Regions from separate parts of the Priestia flexa genome, predicted to be linked through region 2. Evidence: a T-box and tRNA genes for the amino acid it is inferred to sense, from the RefSeq annotation. Region 2 holds a T-box; the other holds one or more tRNA genes.

Region 1 (7,681 bases), 210 kb from region 2:
TTTTTTTATTCACTATAACCCTAAAAATATAAAAAACGCAACACCTTGTTTTTGGTAAACAAGATACTGCGTTGTGATCACAATATGTATGGAGCGGGTGATGGGAATCGAACCCACGACATCAGCTTGGAAGGCTGAGGTTTTACCATTAAACTACACCCGCAAATGAAGTTGTGCTATCTCTTAACAACATTCATTATAGTATCTTTCGACATAAATTGCAACCCTTCTGTTAAATTTATGTGAAAATATTAACGAACTATTAAGTTTTCATAAACAAATAGGCTTTACAAGTTACCTTGCAAAGCCTATTTCTTAGCTATATCGATAATCTCTTAAAGCTTTTAAAACTGAAATTTCTTCTAATATCTGTTCACCTACATTTGTTTCTTTTACCATTTTTCGTTCCAATTCTTTATCAACTAGTCGCTTAACGGATAGTACATCAGCTTCGTCCAATAAGATATCTTTTTTGGAGTTAAAGTGCTTATGAGCAACTAACTGCATGCCATAAGAATTAGACAATAACGTATATCCTGCAATTCCGGTTTGTGATTGATATGCTTTTGAAAACCCGCCATCAATGACAATCATTCTACCGTTTGCTTTAACAGGGTTTTCACCTTCTATCTCTTTAACAGGCGTGTGACCATTAATGATATGACCATGATCTGGATTTAATCCAAAATCAGCTAATATTCGACGGCACATATCCTCTTTTTCACGAAGATAATAATATGGATTTTTCTTTTCTTTATGCGTTGCTTTATCTTTAATGAAATAGCGCTCAAACGTCGTCATCGCTCGTTTTCCAAATAGAGATGAATATTCGCCCGTCCATAAATACCAGACCATGTCAGTTGCTAAATCATCCGTTTTATCCGGGCCTGCAAAAGCCGAACGCAAATACTGCTCAAACACATCTAACAGTTGACGACCTGAATAAAACTTGCCTTCAATCACCATCTTTTCCATATTTCCTTCTTCATCTAAAGGAATGCATCCATGGATGAGTAAGTTCCCATTGTATTTCAAATAGAGATTTCCTTTATTCATAAGAAAGTTCATATGTCTTGCTAGCTTTTCAGAATGTTGAACTGAAAACAATAATTTCTCAATGACCTGCTCCTCTTCTTCTAAGAGCTCTTGTGGATTTTCAGGGTTTACCGTTGCAAAGCATCCATTTTCAATAGGATACGTTTTATCTCCAAGTGTAATTTCATTTGTTTCATAATTAACTTTCTCAAGCAAAAGTCGTTCTGACATATTGAAATACGGACGTCTTTTAATAATTGGCATTTCAAGCTTAAACTGAATCATCGCAATAGCTTGATGAATTTTTGTAATCTGTAAACGTTCATGCTCAGATAGTTGCGAACCTACATTTTCTTTTGGACGGAATGCAGGATTATCATCATAATATTTTTCTGCTAGGTTTAGAAGTGGTCGTAAGTTAATACCATACGCATCTTCAATAATATTTAAGTTATTATAACGTGCACAAATACGAACAATATTAGCTAAGCATACTTTCGAACCTGCAAAAGCTCCAATCCAAAGAACGTCATGGTTTCCCCACTGAATATCGACGGAATGATAGTTAATAAGAGTTTCCATGATTTTATCAGGTTCTGGACCACGATCATAAATATCTCCAACGACATGCAAATGATCGACAACCAACCGCTGAATGGTATAAGCCAGTCCTGATATAAGTTTATCAGCTTGTCCTAATGAAATGATTTGCTGCACAATTTTATGATAGTAATGCTCTTTATTTGTAAATTCATCTGTCTTATATAAAAGCTCTTCAATAATATAAGCAAACTGCTCAGGGAGTGCTTTACGCACCTTTGAACGTGTATACTTCGATGATGCATACAAAACTAAATCAAGCATGCGATTAATCATTGTCGTATACCAATCACGTAGTTCTTGTTTGCGAGTAAAGTTTGCTTTAATAATCTTCAGCTTCTCTTCTGGATAATAAACAAGCGTCGCAAATTCATTAATTTCTTGTTGAGATAATGTATCCTTAAATAGATCTTTAATCTTTTCTTTTACGTTTCCCGACCCATTTCGTAATACGTGTTGAAAGGCCTGATACTCGCCGTGTAAATCACTTACAAAGTGTTCTGTTCCTTTTGGCAAATTTAGAATTGCTTCTAAGTTAATAATTTCCGTTACCACTTTCTCTTCTGTGTCATACTTCTTAGCCAGTAGATCTAAATAATTTACGTTCAAAACTATGTATCCCCTTTCAAACTAACTTATCACCTCAGCAGTGAACTAAGAAGCTTACTGCGTGAGTCTTTCATCTTTAGTACTTATTGTACACCTCTTCACACTCGACTTCTAGAGAGATCAATTACATTTTGTTAACTAATTTACAATTTTTATTTAATTCAAACTTAATCAGTTGCTTTGAAAAGACTAAACACAAAAAAGACCTCAACATCTTTGTTGAAGTCTTAACATTACGTTCTTTTATGTAAAACTAATACCAGTGGTCGGGGTCGAACCGACACTCCCGAAGGAACACGATTTTGAGTCGTGCGCGTCTGCCAATTCCGCCACACTGGCAAAATAAAAAAGGCAGAAATAATATAAATGGTGCCGAGGGCCGGACTTGAACCGGCACGGTAGTCACCTACCGCAGGATTTTAAGTCCTGTGTGTCTGCCAATTCCACCACCCCGGCAGGACTTATTGTGAATAATGGAGGCGGCAACCGGATTTGAACCGGTGATAAAGGTTTTGCAGACCTCTGCCTTACCACTTGGCTATGCCGCCACTTTATTCAAAATATGGAGCGGAAGACGAGGTTCGAACTCGCGACCCCCACCTTGGCAAGGTGGTGTTCTACCACTGAACTACTTCCGCATATTGTATGGCTGGGCTAGCTGGATTCGAACCAACGCATGACGGAGTCAAAGTCCGTTGCCTTACCGCTTGGCTATAGCCCAATAAAAATGGGGCGACTGATGGGAATCGAACCCACGAATGTCGGAACCACAATCCGATGCGTTAACCACTTCGCCACAATCGCCGTATTAATTGGCAGGGGTAGTAGGAATCGAACCCACACTGACGGTTTTGGAGACCGTAGTTCTACCTTTAAACTATACCCCTATAAGATGGTGGAGGGGGGCAGATTCGAACTGCCGAACCCGAAGGAGCGGATTTACAGTCCGCCGCGTTTAGCCACTTCGCTACCCCTCCAGAAAAACATGGTGCCGGCAAGAGGACTTGAACCCCCAACCTACTGATTACAAGTCAGTTGCTCTACCAGTTGAGCTACACCGGCGTGTTTTCATAAGATGGTGGCTCGGGACGGAATCGAACCGCCGACACAAGGATTTTCAGTCCTTTGCTCTACCAACTGAGCTACCGAGCCTTCTTATAATGGCGGTCCCGACGGGAATCGAACCCGCGATCTCCTGCGTGACAGGCAGGCATGTTAACCGCTACACCACGGGACCACTTTGGTTGCGGGGACAGGATTTGAACCTGCGACCTTCGGGTTATGAGCCCGACGAGCTACCAGACTGCTCCACCCCGCGATGATAAGAACATAAATGGTGGAGGATGACGGGATCGAACCGCCGACCCCCTGCTTGTAAGGCAGGTGCTCTCCCAGCTGAGCTAATCCTCCAACTATGTATAAGAATTATGGTGACCCGTACGGGATTCGAACCCGTGTTACCGCCGTGAAAGGGCGGTGTCTTAACCACTTGACCAACGGGCCATTTAAGAAATAAATGGCGGAGAGCAAGGGATTTGAACCCTTGAGACAGCGTTAACCGCCTACACGATTTCCAATCGTGCTCCTTCGGCCACTCGGACAGCTCTCCAAATGGCTCCACAGGTAGGACTCGAACCTACGACCGATCGGTTAACAGCCGATTGCTCTACCACTGAGCTACTGTGGAATCTTATAAAGCCTGGCAACGTCCTACTCTCACAGGGACAAAGTCCCAACTACCATCGGCGCTAGAGAACTTAACTTCCGTGTTCGGCATGGGAACGGGTGTGACCTCTCTGCTATCGCCACCAGACATATTATATTATACAACTTCTTTGAAAAAAAGCAAGACTTTTTTATCTTGTTCTCTCAAAACTAGATAACATTTTTCGCTGAGTACTAAGTTTACTGTCTAGCTACAGCTCCTAATTGTTCGGTCGTTTCACTTCTGTTATTGAAACCAAAGAGCGGTTTCCCCTATCAGAAGCTCCAACGCCTTTCACAATTCAACAGTCGCCTTCGCTTTTCTAATTTGGTTAAGTCCTCGATCGATTAGTATCAGTCAGCTACACACGTCGCCGTGCTTCCACCTCTGACCTATCAACCTGATCATCTTTCAGGGATCTTACTAGCTTGCGCTATGGGAAATCTCATCTTGAGGGGGGCTTCATGCTTAGATGCTTTCAGCACTTATCCCGTCCACACATAGCTACCCAGCGATGCCTTTGGCAAGACAACTGGTACACCAGCGGTGTGTCCATCCCGGTCCTCTCGTACTAAGGACAGCTCCTCTCAAATTTCCTACGCCCACGACGGATAGGGACCGAACTGTCTCACGACGTTCTGAACCCAGCTCGCGTACCGCTTTAATGGGCGAACAGCCCAACCCTTGGGACCGACTACAGCCCCAGGATGCGATGAGCCGACATCGAGGTGCCAAACCTCCCCGTCGATGTGGACTCTTGGGGGAGATAAGCCTGTTATCCCCGGGGTAGCTTTTATCCGTTGAGCGATGGCCCTTCCATGCGGAACCACCGGATCACTAAGCCCGACTTTCGTCCCTGCTCGACTTGTAGGTCTCGCAGTCAAGCTCCCTTGTGCCTTTACACTCTACGAATGATTTCCAACCATTCTGAGGGAACCTTTGGGCGCCTCCGTTACTCTTTAGGAGGCGACCGCCCCAGTCAAACTGCCCACCTGACACTGTCTCCCAGCCCGATCAGGGCTGTGGGTTAGAATTTCAATACAACCAGGGTAGTATCCCACCGACGCCTCCACCGAAGCTAGCGCTCCGGCTTCTCAGGCTCCTACCTATCCTGTACAAGCTGTACCAAAATTCAATATCAGGCTACAGTAAAGCTCCACGGGGTCTTTCCGTCCTGTCGCGGGTAACCTGCATCTTCACAGGTACTATAATTTCACCGAGTCTCTCGTTGAGACAGTGCCCAGATCGTTACGCCTTTCGTGCGGGTCGGAACTTACCCGACAAGGAATTTCGCTACCTTAGGACCGTTATAGTTACGGCCGCCGTTTACTGGGGCTTCGATTCAGAGCTTCTCCCAAAGGATAACCCCTCCTCTTAACCTTCCAGCACCGGGCAGGCGTCAGCCCCTATACTTCGCCTTGCGGCTTCGCAGAGACCTGTGTTTTTGCTAAACAGTCGCCTGGGCCTATTCACTGCGGCTCTCTCGGGCTATACACCCTACCAGAGCACCCCTTCTCCCGAAGTTACGGGGTCATTTTGCCGAGTTCCTTAACGAGAGTTCTCTCGATCACCTTAGGATTCTCTCCTCGCCTACCTGTGTCGGTTTGCGGTACGGGCACCTCCCGCCTCGCTAGAGGCTTTTCTTGGCAGTGTGGAATCAAGAACTTCGGTACTATATTTCCCTCGTCATCACAGCTCAGCCTTATGATGAGCGGATTTGCCTACTCATCAGCCTAACTGCTTGAACGCGCATATCCAGCAGCGCGCTTACTCTATCCTCCTGCGTCCCCCCATTACTCAAACGGCGGGGAGGTGGTACAGGAATATCAACCTGTTGGCCATCGCCTACGCTTTTCAGCCTCGGCTTAGGTCCCGACTAACCCTGAGCGGACGAGCCTTCCTCAGGAAACCTTAGGCATTCGGTGGACAAGATTCTCACTTGTCTTTCGCTACTCATACCGGCATTCTCACTTCTAAGCGCTCCACCAGTCCTTACGGTCTAGCTTCGCAGCACTTAGAACGCTCTCCTACCACTGACATCTAAGATGTCAATCCACAGCTTCGGTGATACGTTTAGCCCCGGTACATTTTCGGCGCAGAGTCACTCGACCAGTGAGCTATTACGCACTCTTTAAATGGTGGCTGCTTCTAAGCCAACATCCTGGTTGTCTAAGCAACTCCACATCCTTTTCCACTTAACGTATACTTGGGGACCTTAGCTGGTGGTCTGGGCTGTTTCCCTTTTGACTACGGATCTTATCACTCGCAGTCTGACTCCCACGGATAAGTCTTTGGCATTCGGAGTTTGACTGAATTCGGTAACCCGTTGGGGGCCCCTAGTCCAATCAGTGCTCTACCTCCAAGACTCTCACAACGTGAGGCTAGCCCTAAAGCTATTTCGGAGAGAACCAGCTATCTCCAGGTTCGATTGGAATTTCTCCGCTACCCACACCTCATCCCCGCACTTTTCAACGTGCGTGGGTTCGGGCCTCCATTCAGTGTTACCTGAACTTCACCCTGGACATGGGTAGATCACCTGGTTTCGGGTCTACAACCACATACTAAACGCCCTATTCAGACTCGCTTTCGCTACGGCTCCGTCTCTTCAACTTAACCTTGCATGGGATCGTAACTCGCCGGTTCATTCTACAAAAGGCACGCCATCACCCATTAACGGGCTCTGACTACTTGTAGGCACACGGTTTCAGGTTCTCTTTCACTCCCCTTCCGGGGTGCTTTTCACCTTTCCCTCACGGTACTGGTTCACTATCGGTCACTAGGGAGTATTTAGCCTTGGGAGATGGTCCTCCCAGCTTCCGACGGAATTTCACGTGTTCCGCCGTACTCAGGATCCACTCAAGAGGGAACGAAGTTTCAACTACAGGGTTGTTACCTTCTTTGACGGGCCTTTCCAGACCTCTTCATTTACCTCGTTCCTTTGTAACTCCGTATAGAGTGTCCTACAACCCCAAGAGGCAAGCCTCTTGGTTTGGGCTAATTCCGTTTCGCTCGCCGCTACTCAGGAAATCGCATTTGCTTTCTCTTCCTCCGGGTACTTAGATGTTTCAGTTCCCCGGGTCTGCCTTCAATATCCTATGTATTCAGATAAAGATACTGCTCCATTACGAACAGTGGGTTTCCCCATTCGGAAATCTCCGGATCAAAGCTTACTTACAGCTCCCCGAAGCATATCGGTGTTAGTCCCGTCCTTCATCGGCTCCTAGTGCCAAGGCATTCACCGTGCGCCCTTTCTAACTTAACCATTAGCGAATAAATGGTGCAACTTGCGTTGCGTTATTTATTGGTTTGATTAAAGAAAAGTTTCACTTTTCCTCAGCTATTACTGTTATCTAGTTTTCAAAGAACAATCGCACTCAAAATTCTTCTTATTAGATAAGAAGAAAGTGATGTACTTTCTATTAAATGAGAGATTGAACTCTCAAAACTGAACAAAGCTTCAAAACGTACGTCTTGTCTAGCTACGGCTCCTAGTCATTCGATCGTTTCACTTTTGTCAACGAAACCAAATAACGGTTTCCCTGTCAAAAGCTCCAACGCTTTTCATGACTAAACAATCGCCTTCGCTTTTCATGTAAAAATCCTTAGAAAGGAGGTGATCCAGCCGCACCTTCCGATACGGCTACCTTGTTACGACTTCACCCCAATCATCTGTCCCACCTTAGGCGGCTGGCTCCATAAAGGTTACCCCACCGACTTCGGGTGTTACAAACT
Region 2 (7,681 bases):
GCCAAATGGGTGAGTCAGCTATTAATGTTCTTGATAAAGCTGGGTTATCAAAAGAAGACGTGGATTTCTTAATCCCACACCAAGCGAATATTCGCATTATGGAAGCGTCAAGACAGCGATTAGATTTACCAGAAGAAAAGATGTCAAAAACGATTCAATACTATGGGAATACATCTGCTGCGTCAATTCCGATTTCAATTGTGCATGAATTGGAGCAAGGTAAAATTAAAGATGATGATCTACTCGTAATGGTAGGTTTTGGCGGTGGCCTTACATGGGGTGCAATCGCAATTAGATGGGGAAGATAATTGTAGATAATTTCTTGAAGGAGATGAAGCTAACATGAGTAATAAACGTGTTGTTGTAACAGGTCTTGGAGCGGTAACGCCATTAGGAAATAACGTGGACACAACTTGGGAAAATGCAGTTGCGGGTGTATCAGGTATTGGCCCATTAACTCGCTTAAATCCAGAAGAATTTCCTGCAAAAGTAGCTGCGGAATTAAAAGATTTTAATGTTGAGGAATTTATCGACAAAAAAGATGCACGCAAAATGGACCGCTTTACGCAGTATGCGTTAGCAGCTTCCAAAATGGCTGTTAAAGATGCGGACTTAACCATTACAGACGAAATTGCACCAAACGTAGGAGTGTGGATCGGATCTGGAATTGGAGGAATGGAAACGTTCGAAAACCAGTTTGAAACATTGCTTTCAAAGGGTCAGCGTCGCGTAAGTCCATTCTTTATTCCAATGATGATTCCGGATATGGCTACTGGTCAAGTATCAATTGCTCTAGGTGCAAAAGGGGTAAACTCTTGTACTGTGACGGCATGTGCAACTGGTACAAACTCAATCGGAGATGCATTTAAAGTTATTCAGCGTGGAGATGCTGATGTGATGATTACGGGCGGAACAGAAGCACCAATTACAAAGCTGTCGATCGCTGGATTCTGTGCAAACAAAGCGCTATCAACGAATCCCGACCCAGAAAAAGCTTGTCGTCCTTTTGATAAAGACCGTGATGGGTTTATTATGGGTGAAGGTGCAGGAATCGTTGTCTTAGAAGAACTTGAACATGCGCTAGCACGCGGTGCACGCATTTATGCAGAAATTGTGGGCTATGGTTCTACAGGTGATGCGCATCATATTACAGCACCAGCTCCAGGAGGAGAAGGCGGCGTTCGCGCAATGAACAAAGCTATTGCTGATGCAGGTCTTGAGCCACAAGATATCAGTTATATTAATGCTCATGGTACAAGCACTGAGTATAATGACAAGTTTGAAACAATGGCGATTAAAGAAGTGTTTGGAGATTATGCTAAATCAGTAGCGATCAGCTCAACAAAATCAATGACGGGTCATTTACTAGGAGCAGCTGGTGGTGTCGAAGCAATCTTTAGCGTAAAAGCTATTGCTGATGGTGTTATTCCACCAACAATTAACTATGTGACGCCTGATGAAGAGTGTGATTTAGACTATGTTCCAAATAAAGCTAGAAAGCAAGAAGTGAAGGCAGTATTAAGTAACTCTTTAGGCTTTGGTGGTCATAACGCAACGATTATCTTTAAAAAATATGAAGCTTAATAGAAAAAGCGCAGCGGCTAATCCGCTGCGCTTTTCAGATTGACGAGAAACCTGTAAGGTTCTCGTCAACATAAAAAAGCTGTTTTACATGGTAAAACAGCTTTTTTATGTTGAAAATATAGAAACCAAAAAAACGTCTCCTACATAAGATGAAAGCGACAGTAATTTAAATTGAAGGTGATATAATGCCGGTTGTCGCTACGTTAAAATGGACAAAAGAAAAAGAAGTTGTAACCCGCCTTGAGCGTTATTTTAAAGATTTATCAAAAGACAAATTCTTAGATGTTTTAGTCGGATATGGAATGTGTCCACCTTCATCAACCTTTATGCTTGAATTAGAAAAGATAGGAAAGAGACATACTCTTTGGAAAAAGGTAAAGAGGAAATTTGAGCTGTTGAAGCATGAGTGGGGAGGACCAGATGTGCCGGTATTTTTGCTGCCCAGCAATCCTCATAATCATAAAATGCAAAGAGAATTTCATGGCAGAGCAGGAGTGGCGTTTACAGATAAAATTTTCGTACTGTTAACTAATCAAACGACTGATGAAGAAGTTCTCTCTGTTTTAACACACGAATATCATCATGCTTGTCGGTTAATGCAGATGAAAAAAAGTGATCGAACCATTACTTTATTAGATGCCATGCTGATGGAAGGCTTAGCTGAATTAGCCGTAAAAGAGCATTGTGGAAAGGCGTATTTAGCACCTTGGACATCTTATTATACGTATGAAGAAGTAAAAAGGTTTTGGAACAAGTATGTAGAGGAATATATAGAATTAACACCTCGTGATAAAAAATACGATGATTTATTATATGGCCATAAGTGGTACCCAACAATGTTAGGATACAATATTGGGTATCAAATGATTAGTAAAGTGTCTCAGCAGTTTGGGTATGACACACAAAAATTTTTTCAGCTTACATCAGAAGAAATTTTAAGTAAATCAACTTTTTAAAATCAAATCGATATATGTGTTTGTCAGAAGGTCTGACAAACACATATATAATAGTAGAAACTCGAAAAAAGAAAAGAAATAACGATACAAAAAGCTTTGAAAAAATTAGAAAGAAAATAGTATGTTTTGGAATAAAACTTCCTTTGTCTGCCTATACTGAGGGGTAACAAACAGTTAGTAAGTGAGGGGTAAAAAATGCTATATCTTCATGATGTATGGGTTAATTGGTTTGAAGGCGAAGAAAATGGTTACAATGTTTGTCATTTTCATGAATGGCGAAAAGATGATTGTGTGGAGCTGCTAGATCAAGCGCCGTTGTTAAAAGTAAGTCCTTTATTATTCAGTTATATTGAAAATGATCTTTCCGAATTACCTCAACAGTTACTACAAGATGTTTATCAAAAAGCTTATATTCGGAAAAATCATGAGCGTACGCAAGTAGAGTATTGCTTTATTGTAACAGATGGAACGAATATCCTAGCAGTGGATACAATGGGATATCAAATTCCAATTCGTAAAAGCAGGCTTATTCCAAGACAGGAACAGCTTGTGTATGAAATGATTGCTGATCAAGAAGTAATCGATTATAAATTTACAGAATCTGAATTAGTTGGCAAAGAATATCATATTTTATCGCCATCACCTGTAACAATGAGCGGGCTAACTCGAAAAGAGCGCCAGTTAAAGCAGCTGTTGTTCATGGCATTAGATCAACTACATACAACGAAAAACACAGCTCAAATTCGCTATTGGTATACAGAGTGGAATCCAACGGAATACGAAGATATTCAAATCATGTCATTTGAAGACGTTTGGTCCAAGCTCTATGAAGAAACAAAGCGAGGGTGGTCATCAAAGCATCGTCAATTATGTGAGCATCTTATTAAAGGACAACCTTTCTTTGAAAAGCTTTGGGAGATTGAGCAAGAGCCAAAAGTAAACTAAAAAAGCTGTGCAGGTTTTCCTGCACAGCTTTTTTATGGTTTGTTTTATCGTTTGCGTCCCAATCCCATAGCATTGCGCATTTTACGCAGCATTTTATTAGCGACGAAATTTGCCTTTTCAGCACCAGCATCTAGTATCTGGTCTAACTCTTCTGAATCAATTAGCTCATAGTAACGTTGTTGGATCGGTGCAAGTGCTTCGACAACAACTTTTGCTGTGTCCGCTTTAAAGTCACCGTATCCTTTTCCGTCATACATTCTTTCTATTTCCTCAATTGATACATTTCCAAGGATTGAATAAATGCTCATCAAGTTTGAAATTCCAGGCTTATTTTCTTTGTCAAAACGTACGATGCCTTCAGAATCTGTTACAGCACTCTTAATTTTTTTCTCAATGACCTTTGGCTCATCCAAAATCGTAATGAACGCTTTTTGGTTTGGGTCTGATTTACTCATTTTCTTCGTTGGTTCTTGAAGAGACATCACGCGTGCTCCAACCTTTGGAATGCGCACTTCAGGAATTGTAAAGATATCATTGTATTTTTTGTTGAAGCGTTCAGCTAAGTCGCGCGTTAATTCTAAATGCTGCTTTTGGTCTTCACCAACAGGTACTAAATCTGTTTTGTATAGTAAAATATCCGCTGCCATTAAAGGTGGATATGTTAATAGCCCTGCTGAAACAGCTTCTTTTCCAGAAGATTTATCTTTGAACTGCGTCATGCGCTCAAGCTCACCGATATAAGCAACGCATTGAAGCATCCATCCAGCTTCAGTGTGGGCTGGAACTTCCGACTGAATAAATAGCGTTGACTTTGTTGAATCGATACCAACTGCAATGTAAAGTGCAGCCAGGCTACGAATGTTTTTTCGTAAAGCGAGTCGATCTTGCGGTACTGTAATAGCATGCTGGTCAACAATACAAAAATGACAGTTATAGTCATCTTGTAGCTCCACGAATTGTTTCATTGCTCCGATATAGTTTCCTAGTGTAATTGTACCGCTTGGCTGTATGCCTGAAAATATAGTTTGCATAACGTACTTCCTTTCTTTTTTGAAAATAAAAAAAGGTTTATGCATGCCTAGCCGGAGCTAGGGACGCATAAACCGTGGTACCACCCTAATTAGATTACAATGTAATCATCTTCATTTACATAACGCCAATTAGCGTTCAAGCTTTGCACTTGAAAGCTCCAAAGTCCATTCCATAGGCTTCATTGTTTGTTTACACCGACCACAAACTCTCTAAAAATGAAGGAACTATGTACTATTCTTTTTCATCGCTTTACAGTATGAAATTTTTCAGTTTGTAGTCCATTATAACGCGATTTTTAAAAAAATTAAACCGAAATCTTGAAAAAAAACATTTGCAAGTAAATCATTTTATGCTATATTTTTTGTAACATTATTGCAATATCTATTCTACAAAAAAGATTTTAGATGTCTGACAAGAAGTCATAATCCTCATAAAACCGGCTTTTGTAGGGTGTAGCAAAAAAATACCAGTAAATAATAGTATTGCAATAAATTTTTAAAATATTTATAATAGGCGTAACAAACATATTTTTTACAAAGATATTACAATATCTTAATTTTTCAGAAAATATAAAATAGAAAATGTTTTATTACAACTAGGTAGCACGTCTTTTCTTAATGAATGGCATACATATACATGCATGTACCACCGTTTTAAGAATTAAGGCATTCTTTTTGCTACAGGGGCTTTAATGCTCTACCAGGTGAAAAACTTTCTGACTATTTTGTATTGAAAAATGATTAAAAATTATGTTTGTCAGTCATACAATTCCAATGGGGGGTAAGATTCAATGAAGAAAAGATTATCCATTCTTTTCAGCATGCTGCTGGTAATGAGTCTTTTCTTGGCTGCGTGTGGATTCGGCGGTAGCGATTCTGGGAGCGGCAAAGAAGGCGGTAGCGGCGACGGTTCAAAAGAACAAGCGCTTCGCGTAAATATTAAAACAGAACCATTCTCTTTAAATCCAGGTTTAGCAAATGATAGCGTATCTGGTAACGTATTACGTCAAACATTTGAAGGTTTAACTCGTTTAGACAAAGACGGTAAACCAACAGAAGCAATGGCAGAAAAAATTAACGTAAGTGAAGACAAATTAACTTACACGTTCAAAATTCGTGAAGATGCAAAATGGACAAACGGTGACCCTGTAACAGCACAAGATTTCGAATATGCTTGGAAATGGGTTTTAGATGCTAAAAATGAATCACAGTATGCTGAAATGCTTTACTATGTAAAAGGTGGAGAAGCAGCACACAAAGGTCAAGGAAACATTGATGATGTGGGTATTAAAGTCGTTGACGATAAAACTTTAGAGGTAACGTTAGATCACGTAACTCCATATTTCTTAGAGTTAACAGCATTCTACACGTACTTCCCTGTTAACAAAAAAGTTGCTGAAGCAAATGACAAATGGTACACAGACGCTGGTGAAAACTACGTATCAAACGGACCTTTTAAAATGTCTGAGTGGAAGCATAGCGATGAAATCGTATTAGAAGCAAACGATACTTACTGGGATAAAGATGCAGTAAAACTTGATAAAATTAACATGTATATGATTAACGAGCCAAGCACTGAGCTTTCAATGTTTGAAAAAGATGAGTTAGATTGGGCAGGTAACCCAATTGGGCAACTTCCAACTGACGCAATTCCTCAGTTAAAAGATAAAGGTAACTTAAACATTGAAGTGAAAACTGGTACTTACATGTACAAGTTTAACACTCAAGAAGAAGCTTTAAGCAATGCAAAAATTCGTAAAGCATTAACTTACGCAATCGACCGTAAAGCGATTGTAGAAAACGTTACAAAAGCTGAGCAAGTTCCAGCATTAGCAATGGTTCCGCCACAAGCATATGGTGACGAAAAGAACGAACTATTCAAAGATGCTGATGTTAAAGAAGCGAAGAAACTTCTTGACGAAGGTTTAAAAGAACTAGGTATGTCTGAATTACCTGCAATTAAGATTTCTTATAACACAGATGAAGGCCACCAAAAGATTGCACAAGCAATTCAAGATATGTGGACTAAAAACTTAGGTATTAAAGCTGAATTAAACAACCAAGAGTGGAACGTTTACATTGATGAGTTACAAAAAGGTAACTACGAAGTTGGACGTATGGGCTGGATTGGTGACTTCAACGATCCAATTACGTTCTTAGAAATGTTCAAAGATAAAGACGGCGGAAACAACGATACGTTCTGGGAAAATGCTGAGTACAAAAAACTAATCGATGCTTCTCGCGGTGAAACGGACGTTGAGAAACGCTTAGATATCTTAAAACAAGCAGAACAAATCTTAATGGATGAAATGCCGGCGGCACCAATCTATTACTACACTGATGCTTGGATTCAAAGCGATAGCTTAAAAGATGTTACTGTATTATCTACAGGTGATGTACAGTTCAAATGGGCTCACTTTGAGTAATAACTAGCATTAACAAGTATATGGGGGTGATCTCTTACCCCCATATACTTTTCTGTTTAAAGAGCGAAAAATGTTAAATTATGGAGGTGTTTGTCGATGCTTAAATATATTAGTAAACGTTTGTTGTACATGTTCTTATCGCTTTTCCTTATTGTTTCAGCAACGTTCTTCTTAATGAGAGCAGCACCTGGGGGACCATTCTCAGCAGAGAAAAAGCTTCCGCCAGAAATTGAAGCAAACCTAAATGAATTTTACGGGTTTGACCAACCACTATATGTTCAATACTTCGACTATCTAAAATCTGTTGCAACCCTTGATTTCGGACCATCGTTTAAATACAAGGGCCAAACGGTCAATGATTTAATTAGCAACGGCTTTCCAGTTTCATTTATGCTAGGAATGGAAGCTATTTTATTAGCGCTTGCATTTGGAGTGTTGTTAGGAGTCATTTCCGCTTTAAAACATAATAAATGGCAGGACTACACGGCGATGATTATTGCAGTACTTGGAATATCGGTACCAAGCTTTATCATGGCAACGGCATTACAATATATCTTTGCTATGAAACTAGAATTATTTCCGGTTGCACGTTGGGAATCATGGGCACATACGTTTTTACCAGCCCTCGCTTTAGCATCTACTCCAATGGCGTTTATTGCAAGGTTAACGCGTTCCAGTATGCTTGAAGTTCTAAATAATGATTATATTCGAACAGCAAAAGCAAAAGGTTTAAGTAAAC

What was found. A T-box is a leader RNA that pairs with one kind of tRNA and senses whether it is charged. The one in region 2 lies ahead of trpS (tryptophan--tRNA ligase), so its partner is inferred to be a tRNA-Trp.
Region 1: it encodes a tRNA-Trp, which carries the amino acid that the T-box ahead of trpS (tryptophan--tRNA ligase) is inferred to sense. The anticodon was not compared.

The regions. Positions count from the first base shown of each region.
Region 1 covers NZ_CP090431.1:250,231-257,911, reverse strand. The annotation lists tRNA gene LZP85_RS01395 (tRNA-Gly) at 90-163, opposite strand; gene LZP85_RS01390 (fructose-bisphosphatase class III) at 316-2,244, opposite strand; tRNA gene LZP85_RS01385 (tRNA-Leu) at 2,502-2,583, opposite strand; tRNA gene LZP85_RS01380 (tRNA-Leu) at 2,612-2,700, opposite strand; tRNA gene LZP85_RS01375 (tRNA-Cys) at 2,719-2,792, opposite strand; tRNA gene LZP85_RS01370 (tRNA-Gly) at 2,808-2,882, opposite strand; tRNA gene LZP85_RS01365 (tRNA-Gln) at 2,891-2,965, opposite strand; tRNA gene LZP85_RS01360 (tRNA-His) at 2,973-3,048, opposite strand; tRNA gene LZP85_RS01355 (tRNA-Trp) at 3,058-3,131, opposite strand; tRNA gene LZP85_RS01350 (tRNA-Tyr) at 3,138-3,221, opposite strand; tRNA gene LZP85_RS01345 (tRNA-Thr) at 3,231-3,306, opposite strand; tRNA gene LZP85_RS01340 (tRNA-Phe) at 3,321-3,396, opposite strand; tRNA gene LZP85_RS01335 (tRNA-Asp) at 3,406-3,481, opposite strand; tRNA gene LZP85_RS01330 (tRNA-Met) at 3,486-3,562, opposite strand; tRNA gene LZP85_RS01325 (tRNA-Val) at 3,579-3,654, opposite strand; tRNA gene LZP85_RS01320 (tRNA-Glu) at 3,673-3,747, opposite strand; tRNA gene LZP85_RS01315 (tRNA-Ser) at 3,762-3,853, opposite strand; tRNA gene LZP85_RS01310 (tRNA-Asn) at 3,857-3,931, opposite strand; rRNA gene rrf (5S ribosomal RNA) at 3,942-4,057, opposite strand; rRNA gene LZP85_RS01300 (23S ribosomal RNA) at 4,277-7,211, opposite strand; rRNA gene LZP85_RS01295 (16S ribosomal RNA) at 7,556-7,681, opposite strand, start outside.
Region 2 covers NZ_CP090431.1:457,515-465,195, forward strand. The annotation lists gene LZP85_RS02355 (beta-ketoacyl-ACP synthase III) at 1-308, shown strand, start outside; gene fabF (beta-ketoacyl-ACP synthase II) at 343-1,584, shown strand; gene LZP85_RS02365 (DUF2268 domain-containing putative Zn-dependent protease) at 1,770-2,540, shown strand; gene LZP85_RS02370 (YjbA family protein) at 2,736-3,485, shown strand; gene trpS (tryptophan--tRNA ligase) at 3,530-4,516, opposite strand; T-box leader at 4,573-4,771, opposite strand; gene LZP85_RS02380 (peptide ABC transporter substrate-binding protein) at 5,308-6,942, shown strand; gene LZP85_RS02385 (ABC transporter permease) at 7,039-7,681, shown strand, end outside.